Regions from separate parts of the Nocardia sp. NPDC056952 genome, predicted to be linked through region 2. Evidence: riboswitches for the same ligand, from Rfam matches in the RefSeq annotation. Region 2 holds a riboswitch; the other holds the start of a gene.

Region 1 (7,896 bases), on a different contig from region 2:
TACAGCGCCTGCCGGATGTCCTCGGTGAACTGCTCGACATCGGTGGGCTTGTCGGCGAGCGTGCCCGAGGCGAGACCCACCGCGGCTTTGCGCTGGGCACGCGAACCCGACAGCGCCCTGGCGAAGACCGCCTCCGCGATGCCGGTCACCGGCACACCGAGATCGAGCGCGGACTTGACCGTCCAGCGGCCGGTGCCCTTCTGCTCGGCGGCGTCGACGATCACGTCGACCAGCGGCTTGCCGGTCTTCGCGTCGACCTGCGCGAGCACCTGCGCGGTGATCTCGACCAGGTAGCTCTCCAGGTCCCCGGAATTCCACTGTGTGAACACGTCCGCGATCTGCCCGGCGTCGAAACCGAGCGCGTCACGGAACAGGTTGTAAGCCTCACCGATCAGCTGCATATCGGCGTATTCGATGCCGTTGTGCACCATCTTGACGAAGTGTCCGGAACCGTCGGGGCCGATGTGGGTACAGCACGGCGTGCCGTCGACCTGCGCCGCGATCGACTCGAGCAGCGGGCCGAGCGATTCGTAGGATTCCTTGGGCCCGCCCGGCATGATCGCGGGACCGTTGAGCGCGCCTTCCTCACCACCCGAGATGCCTGCCCCGACGAAGTTGAGGCCACGTTCGGCCATGGCGGCCTCGCGGCGAATCGTGTCGGTGTAGAGGGCGTTGCCGCCGTCGATGATGATGTCGCCCGGCTCCATCACGGCAGCCAGCTCCTCGATGACGGTGTCGGTGGCCTCGCCCGCCTTGACCATGATCAGCACCCGTCGCGGCTTCTCGAGCGCCGCGACGAACTCCTCCACGGTCTCGGTGCGGACGAAGTCGCCGTCACCGCCGTGTTCGGCGAGCAGCGCGTCGGTCTTGGCCACGGAGCGGTTGTGCAGCGCGACGGTGTAGCCGTGCTTGGCGAAGTTGCGGGCGATGTTGCTGCCCATCACTGCCAGGCCGGTGACACCGATGTGCGCACGCGCGGTAGAGGTCGACATTGATCAGCTCTCTTCGTTCGGCGATTCGATGGGTGCGGAAGACGAACTCCTTGGCAGGCAAGTTACTGGGTGCCGGTTCGCCGCCGAACACCTACCACCGTGACCGGGGCTACACGGCGAACCGGGCCCGGCCCGCGTGTCGGCGGTCGCTGCTAGTGTCGGTCGAGTTCTGACACGGGGTGTCTCGCGACCGCGAGGCTGAGAACAGACCCGCTGAACCTGTTCAGGTAATGCTGACGAAGGGATGTCACGGTGTTGCACGCCCACACCACAAATACCGGCCTGTTCACCGATCACCTCTGGGACCGCACCAAGGTCCTGCGGAGCGCGATCGATGAGCTGGAATTCCTGCGGCACCTCGGCGAGGGCACCTTGCCGCTCGAGGTGTTCCGGACCTACATCGAACAGGATTCGCTGTATCTGACCGGGTACTCGAAGGCGCTGGCGATTCTCGCCGCCAAGTCGCCGGACCCGCAGACCGCGGCTTTCTGGGCGACCTCGTCCGCGAACGCCGCCGCTGTCGAGTCGGCCATGCACGACCAGATGCTCACCGGCGGAGCCCTGCCCCCGCGGCAGGGCGAGCCGGAGCATTCCCAGACCTGCCTGGCCTATGTCTCCTACTTGATCGCGGCCGCGGCGACCGAGTCCTACGCGGTCGCGGCGGCGGCCGCGCTGCCCTGTTTCTGGATCTATGCCGACGTGGGACGCGGCCTGGCCGAGAGTGCCGCGAAGGTGATCGCCGCCGACGCCGCCCACCCGTACGCGCAGTGGGTCACCACCTACGGCGCGGAAGAGTTCCAGCAGGCCGCGGCCACGGCGCGATCGCTGGTCGACGCCGCTGCCGAGTCGGCGACCGAGCGTGAGCGGGCGGCGATGGAGAAGGCATTCATCCTCGCCGTGCGCTATGAGCTGATGTTCTGGGACACCGCCCTGCACCCGCAGCCCTGGCCTGCCGCATGAGCGGGCGGCTGCGCCGCGCACTCGCGGTCATGGCAACCACCGTTGCGACCCTGTCGCTGGTCACCGCCTGCGGTTCGGGCGGCGGCTCCGACCAGACCATCCGCTTCGCGCTGGACTGGACGCCCAACACCAATCACTCCGGACTGTACGTCGCATTGCAGCGCGGCTACTTCGCCGACGCCGGCCTGGATGTGCAGGTGCTGCCCTACAACAACACCTCGGTCGACACGGTGGTCGATGCCGGGAACGCCGAATTCGGGATCAGTACCCACAATTCGTCGACGTTCGCCCGCGCCTCGGGTGCTCGCATCCAGTCGGTGCTCGCGCCCCTGCAGCACTGGGCGACCGGGATCGGTGTGCGCGCCGACCGTGCCGACCTCGCGAGCCCGAAGAATCTGGACGGCAAGACCTACGCCGGTTTCGGTGACCCGGGTGAGAAGGAGTCACTCGCGCAGGTCATCCGCAACGACGGCGGCACCGGCGAATTCACCTCCGTCATGCTGGGATCGTCGGCGTACGAGGCCGTCTACTCCGGGAAAGCGGACTTCACCGTCTCGTATCTGGCGTGGGAGGGCATCGAGGCCGAACACCACGGCACTCCGATGAAGTACTTCCGCTACACCGATTTCGGATTCCCCGACTCCTACGCCATCGTGATCGACGCCAACGAAGGCTGGCTCGCCGAGAACCCCGACCGCGCGAAGAAGTTCGTCCAGGCCCTGCAACGGGGCTACCAGTTCGCCGCGGACAACCCGGACGCCGCCGCCCAGGACCTCATCGACGCCAACCCGGGCGCGTTCAACGACGAGAAGCTGGTCTTCGACAGTCAGCGAATGCTGGCCGACCAGTTCATGAAGGACCCGAACGGCCGAGTCGGTACCCAGACCGTGGAGCAGTGGTCAGCGAATTCCCGATTCCTGTACCGCAGCGGCCTGCTCAACGGGCCCGACGGTAAACCACTGACCACCGAGCCCGACTGGTCGACGTATTTCACCGATGACTACCTTGCCAACCCGTGACCGGTCCGTAGACGCGCAAGCCCTGTCCAGCGACCGGGCCGGTCGCTGGACAGGGATCCGGTGGGCGGTGCCATCGATCGTCACGGTGGCGGTCCTCGTGGCCGTGTGGCAGATCTATGTCATCACCAGCGGTGTGCGTCCGCAGGTGCTGCCCTCGCCGGTGCGTGTGGTCGAGCAGGGCTGGGCGCATCGCGACGAGATCGCTACCCACGCGGCCGCCACCTTGCAGGTGACGCTGATCGGTTTCGCGGTCTCGCTGAGCGCGGCATGGATACTGGCGGTGGTCGTCGACTTCTCGCCCTGGCTGCGACGCGCGCTGGTGCCGTTGTTCGTGGCGTCGCAGACCGTGCCGATCGTCGCGATCGCACCGTTGATGATCATCTGGTTCGGGTTCGGTCTCCTGCCGAAGATCCTGGTGGTCGCACTGGTCACCTTCTTCCCGATGGCCATCGGCCTGATCGAAGGGTTCGCCGCGGCAGACCGTGACGCGGGCGCGCTGCTACGCAGTATGGGCGCGTCCCGCGTGCAGGAGTTCCGGTATGTGCGGCTGCCCTCCGCGCTGCCGCGATTCTTCACCTCGTTGCGGATCGCGATCACCTACGCGGTCGTCGGTGCGGTGTTCGCCGAATATGTCGGCGCCAGTGTCGGTCTCGGCATCTACATGAGCCTGCAGAAGAATTCGTTCCGCACCGATCTGGTGCTGGCGGCGGTCTTGGTGACCGCGTTGCTGAGTATCGCGCTCTACCTGACGACGTTCGCGGTCGAGCGCCTGGTCGCGCCGTGGGCGCGCGCGGAGAACAGGAGCCGGCGTGACTGACGCAGCGAGCGACCGGATCGTCGTCGACCAAATCACCAAGTCGTTCCCCCAGCCCGGTCGTGGCAGCCCTGGTCTCGAGGTGTTGGGCGGGGTGTCGTTCACGGTCCGATCGGGCGAGTTCGTCACGGTCATCGGCCCCAGCGGCTGCGGCAAGAGCACGGTGTTCAACATGCTGGCCGGACTCGAATCCCCCGACTCCGGCAACGTCGGCTTCCGTGCGGCCGACGGCGAGGACACCGCGTCGCACTGCGCCTACATGCCGCAGAAAGACCTGCTGTTCCCGTGGCGAACCATCCTCGACAACACCATCCTCGGTTTGCGCGTGCAGGGTGTCCCGAAATCAGAGGCCAGACGCCGCGCTCGCGAACTGTTCCCGGTATTCGGCCTGTCCGGTTTCGAGGATGCCCGCCCGTCCCAGCTGTCGGGCGGGATGCGGCAGCGGGCCGCACTGCTGCGCACCGTCGTCCAGGAGCGCGAGTTGCTGTTGCTCGACGAACCCTTCGGCGCACTCGACTCGCTGACTCGCACCGAGATGCAGGCGTGGTTGCAAGAGGTCTGGCAGCGCTACCGGTGGATGGTCCTGATGATCACCCACGATGTCCGTGAGGCGGTGTACCTGTCGGACCGGGTGATCGTGCTGTCGGCGCGTCCGGCCACCGTGCGCCGCGAACTGCGTATCGATCTGCCGCGCCCGCGCGGGTTGTCCATGATCACCGCCCCTGAATTCGTCGCGCTGGAGGAAGAACTTCTCGCGATCCTGCACGAGGAGTCGCGTCGCTCACTCGAGCAGTCGCTGGGTCGAGCGACGAAACGCCCAGACGACGACCACTAGCGCCAGCGCCAGCAGCGGGGTTCCCATGAGGATCTTGGCGGTGGCCAGCCAACCGGCGGCATCGATGTCGTAGAGCCAGTCCTGGACGAAGTAGCGTGCCGTGAACACCGCGGCGAGGGCGAGGGTGGCGATATCGTGCCCGCGCAGTGACGGGCGGTCCTGCCGCCAGGCGAACTCGTTGCCGTGCAGCATGTTCCACAGCACCCCGGTCAGTGGTCGGCGTGCCAGCAGCGAGACGAGTGCGACAACGGCGCCGGCCAGACTGGCCCAGATGCCGACCAGGAAGAATCCGCCTGCCGACCCGGTCCACGCGGCGACACCACCGGCGACGACGACTCCGACGAGCCCGCCGCTCGCCTGGACGGCCGGCTCACCGCGGACGATCCGACCTCCCATGATCGCCACCGCGACGGTGACGGCGGACCCGATGGCAATCGGTAGTGCCACCAGCGCATTCGCCACGACGAACGCGATGATCGGTATCGCCGTGTAGATCATTCCTGTGGTGCCGCCGAGTTGGTCGACCAGCCGCTGCGTAGGGTCGGCCGTCGATACCCGCGAGGCGGCGGACTCGTCGACGTCGCGGTGGGATTCGGGCTGAATCATCGTGCTCTCCAAGCGGTTGCGCGAAAAGGTGTGTGCTAGGCACAGCTCCAACGTTCGTCGCCGCGAACGTCGGAAGCCAGTGCGCGCCACCACCTTTTCCGATGACACCCTCATGGATGCGACATGACATCTGTCACGACAGCCGGCCCGGGATCGCCCGCGTGCTCAGCGCAGGGGTTCCATCAGGCTCAGCAACCCGAGGTCCTCGGCGAGCGCGCCGTCCTGGCCGAGCGCGGTGAAGTCGGCCTCGACCTCCGACAGGGCGAGCTTGCCCGCACGCACCGCGCGGTAGCGCACATACGACCAGAGGAAGACGTCGAGGTTGTCGAAGCGGGTCCCGCCCTCGAGGACCTCTTCCTCGTGAAACCACACCGCGACCTGACCGGTGGTGAGCACGACGTAGAGGTTGCCGCCGCCGTCTGCCCCGATGGAGAACACGTCCTCGTCGGTCAGTTCGGTCGTGTAGTCCGCATCGAGAATCCCGCAGCCGTTGCCGGCGAAGTCGAAAGCGTAGGACCAGTCGAAGATGTCGAGGAACTGCGGCAGCCGACCGGAACGAACCCGGCGGTCGAAGGCCGCGAGTGCGGCGGCGCCGACCGGAGGCAGTCGTTCGAGAAACGGTTCCACCGAACGAGTTCCGGCGGAGACGACGACAGGTTCGCCGTCACCGAACCAGTGGGCGAGATCGGCATCGAGGCCACGATCGGTATAGCCGACGAGGTCGGCGAGGGTGAGCGTCACGCCGAAATTGTAGAAAACGACATCCGACAGGCGCGATCGCATGTCGCGGTCCGGATGTCGGGTCACTCAGTGTATTTTCGGGACTCGAGCAAGTGGCCCGCCGACTCGTCATCGACGTCGCGCCGCTGCATCTGAGTGCGGCCCGGTTCGGTCTCACCGGACCGGTGAAATACACGATGGGCGCCCGCGATGCCGCCAGGGTCATCCGGGTGCTGCACCCGCGCATCACGGTGCCGGTGAACTACGAAGGCTGGACCCCATTTCAGCGAAAGTAAGGGTGAACTGATCATGTCCTTGTCGACCAACGTTCCGAATCCGCGCCGACGCCGGATGCTGAGCGTCGTGGCAGCCACGATTGTCGCGCTCGGCCCGTTCGTCCCCGCACTCGCGACCGCCGATCCCGGCGAACCCACCCTGGTTCTGGTGCACGGCGCCTTCGCCGACGCCACCAGCTGGGATGGAGTCGCCGCCGAGCTGCGCGGACGCGGCTATCGTGTTGTCACAGTGGACAACCCGCTGCGCGGGCCCCGCAACGACGCGCAGGCGCTGCAGGGCGTGCTCGACTCCATCGACGGCCCGGTTGTGCTCGTCGGGCACTCCTACGGCGGGTCGGTCATCACCAACACCCACGACTCCAAGGTCAAAGCCAACGTCTATATCGCGGCATTCGCCCCGGCACAGGGTGAGTTCGTGCTGGGCCTGATCGACCCGATCCGGTTCCCCGGCAGCCGACTGTTCCCACCCGCACTGCAGGTACGGGTCGTGGACGACGCCACCGGGATCGCGGGCAAGAATGTCGACGGCTACATCGAGGAACCGTACTTCCGCGATATCTTCGCCCAGGACGTCAGCGCCGAGACCGCCGCGAACATGTACGCCCATCAGCACTCGGCGGCATTGAACGCCAATCTGGAACCCTCCGGCGCACCCTCGTGGGCGAGCACACCCAACTGGTACCTGATCTCGGGTGAGGACCGTGTCATCCCCGCAGCCGCGCAACGATTCATGGCTGGGCGTGCCGGGGCCACCACTCGCGAGATCAGCTCCTCGCATGCCTCGTTGGTCTCCCAGCCGATCGCCGTCGCCGACACCATCGCAGACGCCGCGGACTCGGTTCGATAGCCGAGTCCGCCGCACCGGCGACCAGCCGGGCACTTATCTGCGGGCGCGCCGGGTGGTGAGAACTCCAGCGATCCAGCCGACGACGAACATCGCCAGCAGGATCAGCCACATCGGGGAACTGACCGTGATCAAGAGGATCTCGACAGAGACCTTTCCTCTGTTCTCCAACACGAACACGACGGCGAAGATGCTCAACCCGATGGCGACCCATTGGGTTGGTGACACGCGACTCAGCAGGGACCGCTTACCGGCGGCGTCGTTCATCGGAGTCCTCCTTTCGACGGGGTGGCGTTCACTCGGCGCCACGCAGGATCTCTCGTAAACGCTCGGTGTCGGCGACGGTCCAGTCGGCCGGTAACAGGATCGCGGCCCAGGCATCGGCGATGTCGGCCTGGAAGGTGTGGCCGTGCCCGTCCGGCACATCGACCGCGACTGCCATGTCCGCCGACACCTGCAGAAACGTCACCACCGGGATCCAGCGGGTGCTAGGCAGGACATCGCGACCGCGTTCCTCGGTGAGCCAGTCAGGTTTCTGGAACAGCAGTCGCGGGGTCCACCAGGTGATCGGGTCCGAGGCGTGCTGGAGATAGACGACCTTGGGTGCGATCCACACGGCGTCGGGGCGGGCGAGATCCGGTGTGTCAGCGACGAATCGCACAGTGTGCCCGTCCCGGTAGATCGGCAGCCACTGCGGGGAACCCGGGTCTCGTCGTGCGGTGGCATCGCGCCACACCGGATTGGTGGCGGTGGGACCGACGAACAGGACGCCGTCGGTACGGGCCGCCATGTCCTGGATGCCGGAGAACG
Region 2 (7,896 bases):
CGCCGATGGCCGAGGTGATGTGGTCGTAGGCGGGCGCGATATCGGTGGCCAGCGGGCCGAGGGTGTAGAACGGCGCCTCTTCGCACAGCTCTTCCTCGAGCTTCACGTTCTCGACGATCTTGTGCATCGGCACGTGGCCGGGGCCTTCGATCATCACCTGCACGCCATAGGATTTCGCGATCTTGGTGAGTTCGCCGAGGGTGCGCAGCTCGGCGAACTGGGCCTCGTCGTTGGCGTCGGCGATGGAGCCGGGACGCAGGCCGTCACCGAGGGAGAAGGTCACGTCGTAGCGCGCCAGGATCTCGCAGAGTTCACGGAAGTGCGTGTACAGGAACGATTCCTGGTGATGTGCCAGACACCACGCGGCCATGATGGAGCCACCGCGCGAGACGATGCCGGTGACCCGCTTGGCGGTGAGCGGGATGTAGCGCAACAGCACGCCCGCGTGCACGGTCATGTAGTCGACGCCCTGCTCGCACTGCTCGATCACGGTGTCGCGGTACATCTCCCAGGTGAGCTTGGTGGGATCACCGTTCACCTTCTCCAGCGCCTGATAGATCGGCACGGTGCCGATCGGGACGGGGGAGTTACGCAGAATCCACTCGCGGGTCTCGTGGATGTTCTTGCCGGTGGACAGGTCCATGATGGTGTCGGCGCCCCAGCGCGCGGCCCACACCATCTTCTCCACCTCTTCGGCGATCGACGACGACACCGCCGAGTTGCCGATATTGGCATTGATCTTGACCAGGAACTTCTTGCCGATGATGGTCGGCTCCAGCTCCGGGTGGTTGTGGTTGGCCGGAATCACCGCGCGACCGAGCGCGACCTCCTCGCGCACCAGTTCGGGCGAGACCCCCTCGCGGGCGGCGATGAACCGCATCTCGGGGGTGATGATGCCCTGACGAGCCCAGGCGAGCTGGGTCGGCGGGCCGTCGACGGTCGGGGAGTCCCATTCGTCGCGCAGTTTCGGCAGCCCGGCTTCGAGGTCGATCACCGCGTTGCCGTCGGTGTACGGCCCCGAGGTGTCGAAGACATCGAAGTGGTCGCCGTTGGTGAGGTTGATCCGGCGAACCGGGATGCGCAGGCCGTCTACCTCCTGGTAGTGCTTGACGCTGCCCTGGATCGGACCGGTGGTGACGGTGTCGACCGTCCTGTCAGAAGACGTGTTCGAGCCCACGATTGTTCCTCCCTACGCCGGCATTACCCGGTCAGGTTCATACGGTCGACGGCCCTGAACGCCCGATATGGGCTAGCCGTCCTCTCAGCCCGCTGGTGCGAGCCCCCGTTGGTGTGAAGTGCGCCGCCGACGATACCCGCCCCGGATCGCGACCCGCCCGGGGATGGACCGGACGGATCGCGCGCGAGGCTCGCTACACCGCTGCCGAGTCGAGCTGTTTCGGCGCGTCGTGCGCGTCGTTCTCGGCTTCATCGAGCCCGAACTTGCTGTGCAGCACCATCAGTGGCTTCGGCGCCCACCAGTTCCAGGTGCCCATCATTCGCATGAGCGCGGGGGCGAGCAGGCCGCGGATCACGGTCGCGTCGCTGATCACCGCCAGCGCGCAGCCGAGGCCGAACAGTTTCATCATCGACACGCCGGAGCTGGCGACGCCGAGGAACACGATGCTCATCAGCAGCGCGGCGGCGGTGAAGATGCGTCCCGTGCGGGCCACGCCCATCGCGACCGCCTCGGTATTGCCCTCGGTGGTCTTGGGCCCGGCCAGCCATTCCTCGCGGATCCGCGACAGCAGGAAGACCTCGTAGTCCATGGACGCGCCGAACGCCAGGCTGAACATGAGGATGGGCATGGCCAGGTTGAGGGTGCCGGTCGCGGTGAAGCCGAGCAGCCCCGACAGATGGCCTTCCTGGAAGATCCACACCATCGCGCCGAACGTCGCCGCCAGCGACAGGATGTTGAGGATCAGCGCCTTCACCGGCAGCACCACGCTGCCGGTGAACAGGAACAGCAGCACCAGCGTGGTGAGCGCGATCAGCGCGCCCGCCAGCGGCAGTTTGCCGGTGATCGCGTTGACCGAGTCCTGGTTCAGCGCGGCCGGGCCGGTGATCAGGGCTTTCGACGGTGCGGGAACGGCGCGCAGGGTGTCGAGCTGGTTGCCACCCGCGTCGGAGTAGGGGTCGACCGTGGTGGCGACCGACAGGTAGGCGCCGTGCTGCGGGTCCGTCATCTCGGGCACGCCAGGGGCCACCCGCAGCCCGTTGCGGTACACCGCCGCGCTGCTGAGCACGGCCGGGACGTCGGGCACCTTGGACAGGTCACGGGCGTAGGTATCGAGTTCGGCGGTGCTGCCCCGGAATTCGGGTAGCACGATGGTCGCGCTCGAGGCCAGGTCGGCATCGAATTCGGTACGCAGGATGTCGCCCACTTCGCGACTGGCGACATCGGTGGGCAGCGACCGGTCGTCGGGGTAGCCGAACTGGACACCCAGGAACGGCGAGCCGAGCAGCAGCAGGAACGCGGTGGTGGCCAGCGCGATCGGCAACGGACGCTTCATCACCGCGGTGACCAGGTGGTACCAGAAGGTCTGACGCGGTTCCTTCTCCGTCCTCGGGGTCAGCCGGAACAGCCGGCGCATCGGTGCGCGCAGGTCGCCCGCATCGATGCGGTCACCCACCAGAACGAGCAGGGCGGGCAGCACGATCACCGCGGCCGCGGCGGCCGCGGCGACCACGGCGATGCCCGCGTAGGCGAACGACTTGAAGAAGTACTGCGGGAACACCAGCAGCGCCGACAGCGAGAGCGCGACGACCAGCGCCGAGTACACGACCGTACGACCGGCGGTCTGGATCGCACGGGTCACCGCCGCCGCCGGGGTGGAGCCCGCCGTCAGCTCTTCGCGATATCGGCTGACGATGAACAGGCTGTAGTCGATCGCCAGCGCCAGTCCGAGTGCCGTGGTCATGTTCAGCGCGAAGATCGATACATCGGTGAGCGCGGTCAGCACGCGCAGAATGCCCAGCGACGCCGCGATGGCGAACAGCCCGATCGCGACCGGCAGCGCGGCGGCCATGAGGCTGCCGAACACCAGCGCCAGCAGCAGGCCGGTGATCGGGATCGCGATCGCCTCGGCGATGATCAGGTCCTTGCTGATCTGGGTGTTGATATCGGCGAAGGAGGCGGCGAGCCCACCGGCCTTGACCGTGACGGGGCCGTTCTCGACCTGAAGTTCTTCGCTCAGCTGGGCCGCCCGGACGGGCAGTTCGGCGTCGTCGCCCTCGATGCTGGCCAGGATGAGCGCGTGGGTGCGGTCCTTGCTGAGCATCGCCTGTTTGAGATCGGGGCGCGCGGTCCAGTACGACTGGACGCCGCTGACGATCTCCGGATGCGCGGCGAGGACCGCCAGCGCGCGGTCGGCGGCCGCCCGCGCGGCGGCGGAATCGGCTACGCCCTCGGTGGTGATCGTCAGGACGTAGTTGGGCTCACTGCCGGGGAAGTGGTCGCTCAGATACTGGCTGGCCTGGACCGAATCGAGATCGTCGGTGACAAATCCACCCGACTTCATGTGCGAGTGCACCGTGGCACCGATCGCGCCGCACAACACCATCAGCACCAGCGCGACCGCGACCACCCATCGTGGTCGGGCAACGGCGGTGCGGGCGATTCTCGTCAACATCGTCGGGTGCCCTCTGCTCGGAAACGTTCGAACCGTCACCGTATCCCGCGTCGAATTATCTCCGATACCGCCTCGGGGTGGAGGTCGGTCGAGTACCATCTCCGCCCCTGGGTGGACGCGGAGGACTGCCCACAACCGCTAGTGGTGTCTCAGATATCGCGTGCCCGCAGGATTCGGCCGCCGACCTCGCCGAGGCCGATTCGCCTGCCCTCGGTGCCCGGCGCGGTGGCGGTGATCGTCACCTCGTCGCCGTCGGCCAGGAATGTGCGGGTCTGATCGTTCACTGTGATGGGTTGTGTTCCACCCCAGGACAATTCGATGAACGACCCACGTTGGGACGGCTCCGGCCCGGAGATGGTGCCGGAGGCGTAGAGGTCGCCGGGCCGGATCGAGGCGCCGTTCGCGGTGAGGTGGGCAAGCATCTGGGCGGGTGACCAGTACATGCGTGAGTAGGGCGGATGCGCGACGACCTCGCCGTTCCAGGCGACGGTCAGGTCGATGTCGAGGCCGAAGTCGCCGGTGCCGCGCAGGTAGGGGAGAGGTTCTGGGTTCTGTGCGGGTAGCGGCACCCGCGCCTGAGTCAGCGCGGCCAGCGGGGTGATCCAGGCCGAGAGCGACGTGGTGAACGACTTGCCGAGGAAGGGGCCGAGCGGCTGGTACTCCCAGGCCTGGATATCGCGGGCCGACCAGTCGTTGACCAGGGCGACGCCGAACACATGCTCGGTGAACTCGTCGACGGTGACCGGTACGCCGAGCGTGGATCCGGAGCCGACGACGAAGCCCAGTTCGGCCTCGATGTCCAGCCGCTGCGACGGTCCGAAATCCGGTGTGCCCGCGGCGGTCCGGCGTTGTCCTCGCGGCCTGATGACCGGGGTGTCCGAGACGACGACGGTGCCCGCCCGGCCGTGGTAACCCACCGGCAGGTGCCGCCAATTCGGCAGCAGCGGTTCACTGTCCGGACGGAACAGCCTGCCGAGGTTGGTGGCGTGGTCGATGCTGGCGTAGAAATCGACGTAGTCGCCGATCCGCACGGGCAGTGCCATCCGCACAGCGGACAAGGGATACACGGCATCGATCGGCAGCGCCGTATCCGCGAGCGCGCGCAACCTCGCGCGGACCTCGCGCCAGCGCCCGGAGCCTTGCGCGAGAAACGCGTTCATCTCGGGGCGGGCGAACACCGGATCATCCAGCAGCACAGCCAGATCGAGCACCATATCGCCCAACCGGCAACCGACCCGGAAAGCACCGTCGTGGGGTGCGAAGACGCCGTAGGGCATATTCTCCGGCCCGAACAGCGAGTCGGCCGGTACTTCGACGCGCAGCACCTGCGCGCCGGTCATCGAAAGCCGCCGTTCACGCCACCGCGCTCACTCATGCCTGCCCCGGCCCACGACCGGACCACGTCCACGCGTAAGTGGGATCTTCGCAGGCCAGCGCCCCTTCGCCGAGTTGCAGCGGGCGGAACGTGTCCACCATCACCGCCAGTTCGTCGAAGAACTCCGCCCCGATACTGCGTTCATAGGCACCGGGCTGTGGGCCGTGCGCGTAACCACCGGGATGCACCGACACCGAACCCTGGGCGATACCGGAACCCTTGCGCGCCTCATAGTTCCCGCCGCAATAGAACATGATCTCGTCGGAATCCACATTCGAGTGGTAGTACGGCACCGGAATCGACAGGGGGTGATAGTCGACCTTGCGCGGCACGAAATTGCAGATAACGAAATTGGTGGCCTCGAAGGCCTGATGCACCGGCGGTGGCTGATGAACGCGGCCGGTCAACGGTTCGAAATCGGCGATATTGAACGTGTACGGATACAGGCAGCCGTCCCAGCCGACCACATCGAACGGATGCGTCGCGTAGGTCATCCTGGTGCCGATCACCTCGGTGCCCGCCCGGTGCTTCACCAGCACCTCCACATCGGTGTCCTCGACGAGCAGCAATTCGAGTGGCCCGTGCAGATCCCGCTCGCAATACGGCGAACTCTCCAGTAGCTGACCGAATTTCGAGAGATAGCGCTTGGGCGGGGTGATGTGGCTCGACGCCTCGATCACGTACGCGCGCAACGGTTCCTCGCCCATCGGCAGCCAGCGGTGGGTCGTCGCGCGCGGCATGAGCACCTGATCGCCCTGGCGGACCGGCACGATCCCGAACACGCTCTCCACCACGGCCGCACCGGATTCCACGTACACCAGCTCGTCGCCGATGGCATTGCGGTACAGCGGGGACGCGCCCTTGGCGACCACGTACGAGATCCGCACATCGGCATTGGCCAGCAGCAACCTGCGCCCGGTCACCGGGTCGGTCGTCGTCGCCGTATCGCCGGGAAACAGCAGTGGCAGCCGCAGATGCCGGTGGTGCAGTGGATGATTCGGCGTCAAGGTCTGATCGGGCAGCTCCCAGACCGTAGCGTCGACGATCGCGGGCGGCAGTGCGCGGTGATACAGCAGCGAGGAGTCCCCGGAGAACCCCTCCTCGCCCATCAGCTCTTCGTAGTAGAGGTTGCCGCGCGCATCCCGATGCTGCGTATGCCGCTTCGGCGGCACCGTCCCGGCCCTGCGATAAAACGACATAAAGCGCGCTGACCGCCTCTCCGCGTCTTCTGGCCAGACTGAGGAGCGTTACCGGCGGCGACGCGGCCGCCGGTAGGCGGTTTTCAGCTTAGCCCGTACCCGGTGAGTTACCCATGTACTTGCTACGCCTCGGTGTCCGGAATCGAGGTCGAGAATTCGGCGATGACGGGTGCGTGGTCGCTGGCGCCCTTGCCTTTGCGTTCCTCCCGGTCCACCGAAGCGTCCTTGATCTGGTCGGCGAGGGCGGGGGAGGCGAGGATGAAGTCGATGCGCATGCCCTCTTTGCGGGGGAAACGCAGTTGGGTGTAGTCCCAGTAGGTGTAGACACCGGGGCCGGGGGCGAACGGGCGCATCACATCGCGGAAGCCGATGTCGAGCATGGACTGGAACGCCTCGCGTTCGGGCGCGGACGTGTGGGTCTTGCCGACGAACAGTTCCGGCGCCCAGACATCGTCGTCGGTGGGGGCGATGTTCCAGTCGCCGACCAGCGCGATCTTCGCCTGCGGGTCGTCGGCCAGCCAGCCTGCCGCCTTCGCGCGCAGGGTCGAGAGCCAGTCCAGTTTGTAGGTGTAGTGCGGGTCGGCGAGCGTGCGCCCGTTGGGGACGTAGAGGCTCCACACCCGCACCCCGCCGCAGGTCGCACCGATCGCGCGCGACTCCACCACCGGCGATTCGATCAGCGAATCGCCGGCGTTCTTGTCGAAGCCGGGCTGATCGGGGAACGCGAGCTCGACATCGGTGAGCCCGACCCGCGACACGATCGCGACACCGTTCCACTGATTGAGCCCCACGTGCGCCACCTCGTACCCCGCGGCCTCGAACTGCTCGAACGGGAACTGATCGTCACGGCACTTGGTCTCCTGCAACGCCAGCACATCGATGTCGTGGCGGTCCAGAAAGGCGATCGCCCGATCGACGCGGGAGCGGATCGAGTTGACGTTCCAGGTGGCGAGACGCACGACGGCGATGGTCCTTTCGGGACTAATGACTCTGGGGGGCGGCGTAGCGGTAGGCGTGATGTTCCATGAAGCCGAGTTCGCGGTAGAGGGCGAGGGCGCCGGAATTGCCCACCTCCACCTGGACGTAGGCGTGGCTCGCGCCCAGCTCGGCACCCCACCGGATCAGTTCGGCGCACAGCAGCGCGCCGAGTCCGTTGCGGCGGTGCGCGGTCGCTACGGCCACACAGGTGAGCCCGACCCAGCGCCGGCCGTCGGGGGCGGTGGTCACCGCGCCGCGGCCGATGGACAGGGGTTCGGGCAGGCCGAGCGAGGCGAAGCCGAGAGTGCCGTCCAGCACCGAGGTGAGCACGGCGCGGTCTGGTTCACGCACGGTCGGATCGAGCGGGATCTCGCCGCGGTAGCGGTGCGTCCGCAGCCAGCCGTCCTCGGGTTCGTCGGAGATACGGACCATCGACGGTCCTTGCGGCAGTACGAAATTCGCGATGTCGAGACCGAGGACCACGGTCTCGCTCCAGGTGTTCCAGGTCGGCGGGACGGGAGCGAGCCGGTCGGGTAGTTGCAGCAGCAGCGGCAACCCCTGACTCGTGTACCAGTCCGCGATCTTGTGCATGGTGTCGATCGACAACACCGCGGGCACACCCGACTCGCCCAGCGGCACAGCTGAATTCGCGCGCCCGGTGTAGCCGTTGCCCGCTCGTACCAGCCAGCCGTCGATCCACAGGTGCGCGCTGCCC

What was found. Region 2 has a riboswitch for thiamine pyrophosphate ahead of thiC (phosphomethylpyrimidine synthase ThiC). Riboswitches for the same ligand answer to the same signal wherever they lie in the genome.
Region 1: another riboswitch for thiamine pyrophosphate. It lies ahead of ACFTS5_RS07485 (TenA family protein); the one in region 2 lies ahead of thiC (phosphomethylpyrimidine synthase ThiC).

Annotation. Positions count from the first base shown of each region.
Region 1 is NZ_JBHURA010000002.1:67,859-75,754, reverse strand. Features, by position in the region: gene gndA (NADP-dependent phosphogluconate dehydrogenase) at 1-992, opposite strand, end outside; TPP riboswitch at 1,158-1,254, shown strand; gene ACFTS5_RS07485 (TenA family protein) at 1,245-1,952, shown strand; gene ACFTS5_RS07480 (ABC transporter substrate-binding protein) at 1,949-2,971, shown strand; gene ACFTS5_RS07475 (ABC transporter permease) at 2,949-3,788, shown strand; gene ACFTS5_RS07470 (ABC transporter ATP-binding protein) at 3,781-4,620, shown strand; gene ACFTS5_RS07465 (DUF3159 domain-containing protein) at 4,567-5,226, opposite strand; gene ACFTS5_RS07460 (hypothetical protein) at 5,392-5,967, opposite strand; gene ACFTS5_RS07455 (hypothetical protein) at 6,060-6,242, shown strand; gene ACFTS5_RS07450 (alpha/beta fold hydrolase) at 6,256-7,089, shown strand; gene ACFTS5_RS07445 (hypothetical protein) at 7,123-7,353, opposite strand; gene ACFTS5_RS07440 (alpha/beta hydrolase) at 7,382-7,896, opposite strand, start outside.
Region 2 is NZ_JBHURA010000006.1:126,161-134,056, forward strand. Features, by position in the region: gene thiC (phosphomethylpyrimidine synthase ThiC) at 1-1,177, opposite strand, end outside; TPP riboswitch at 1,170-1,296, opposite strand; gene ACFTS5_RS21705 (MMPL family transporter) at 1,371-3,629, opposite strand; gene fahA (fumarylacetoacetase) at 3,779-4,954, opposite strand; gene ACFTS5_RS21715 (homogentisate 1,2-dioxygenase) at 5,001-6,203, opposite strand; gene ACFTS5_RS21720 (exodeoxyribonuclease III) at 6,326-7,162, opposite strand; gene ACFTS5_RS21725 (GNAT family N-acetyltransferase) at 7,185-7,896, opposite strand, start outside.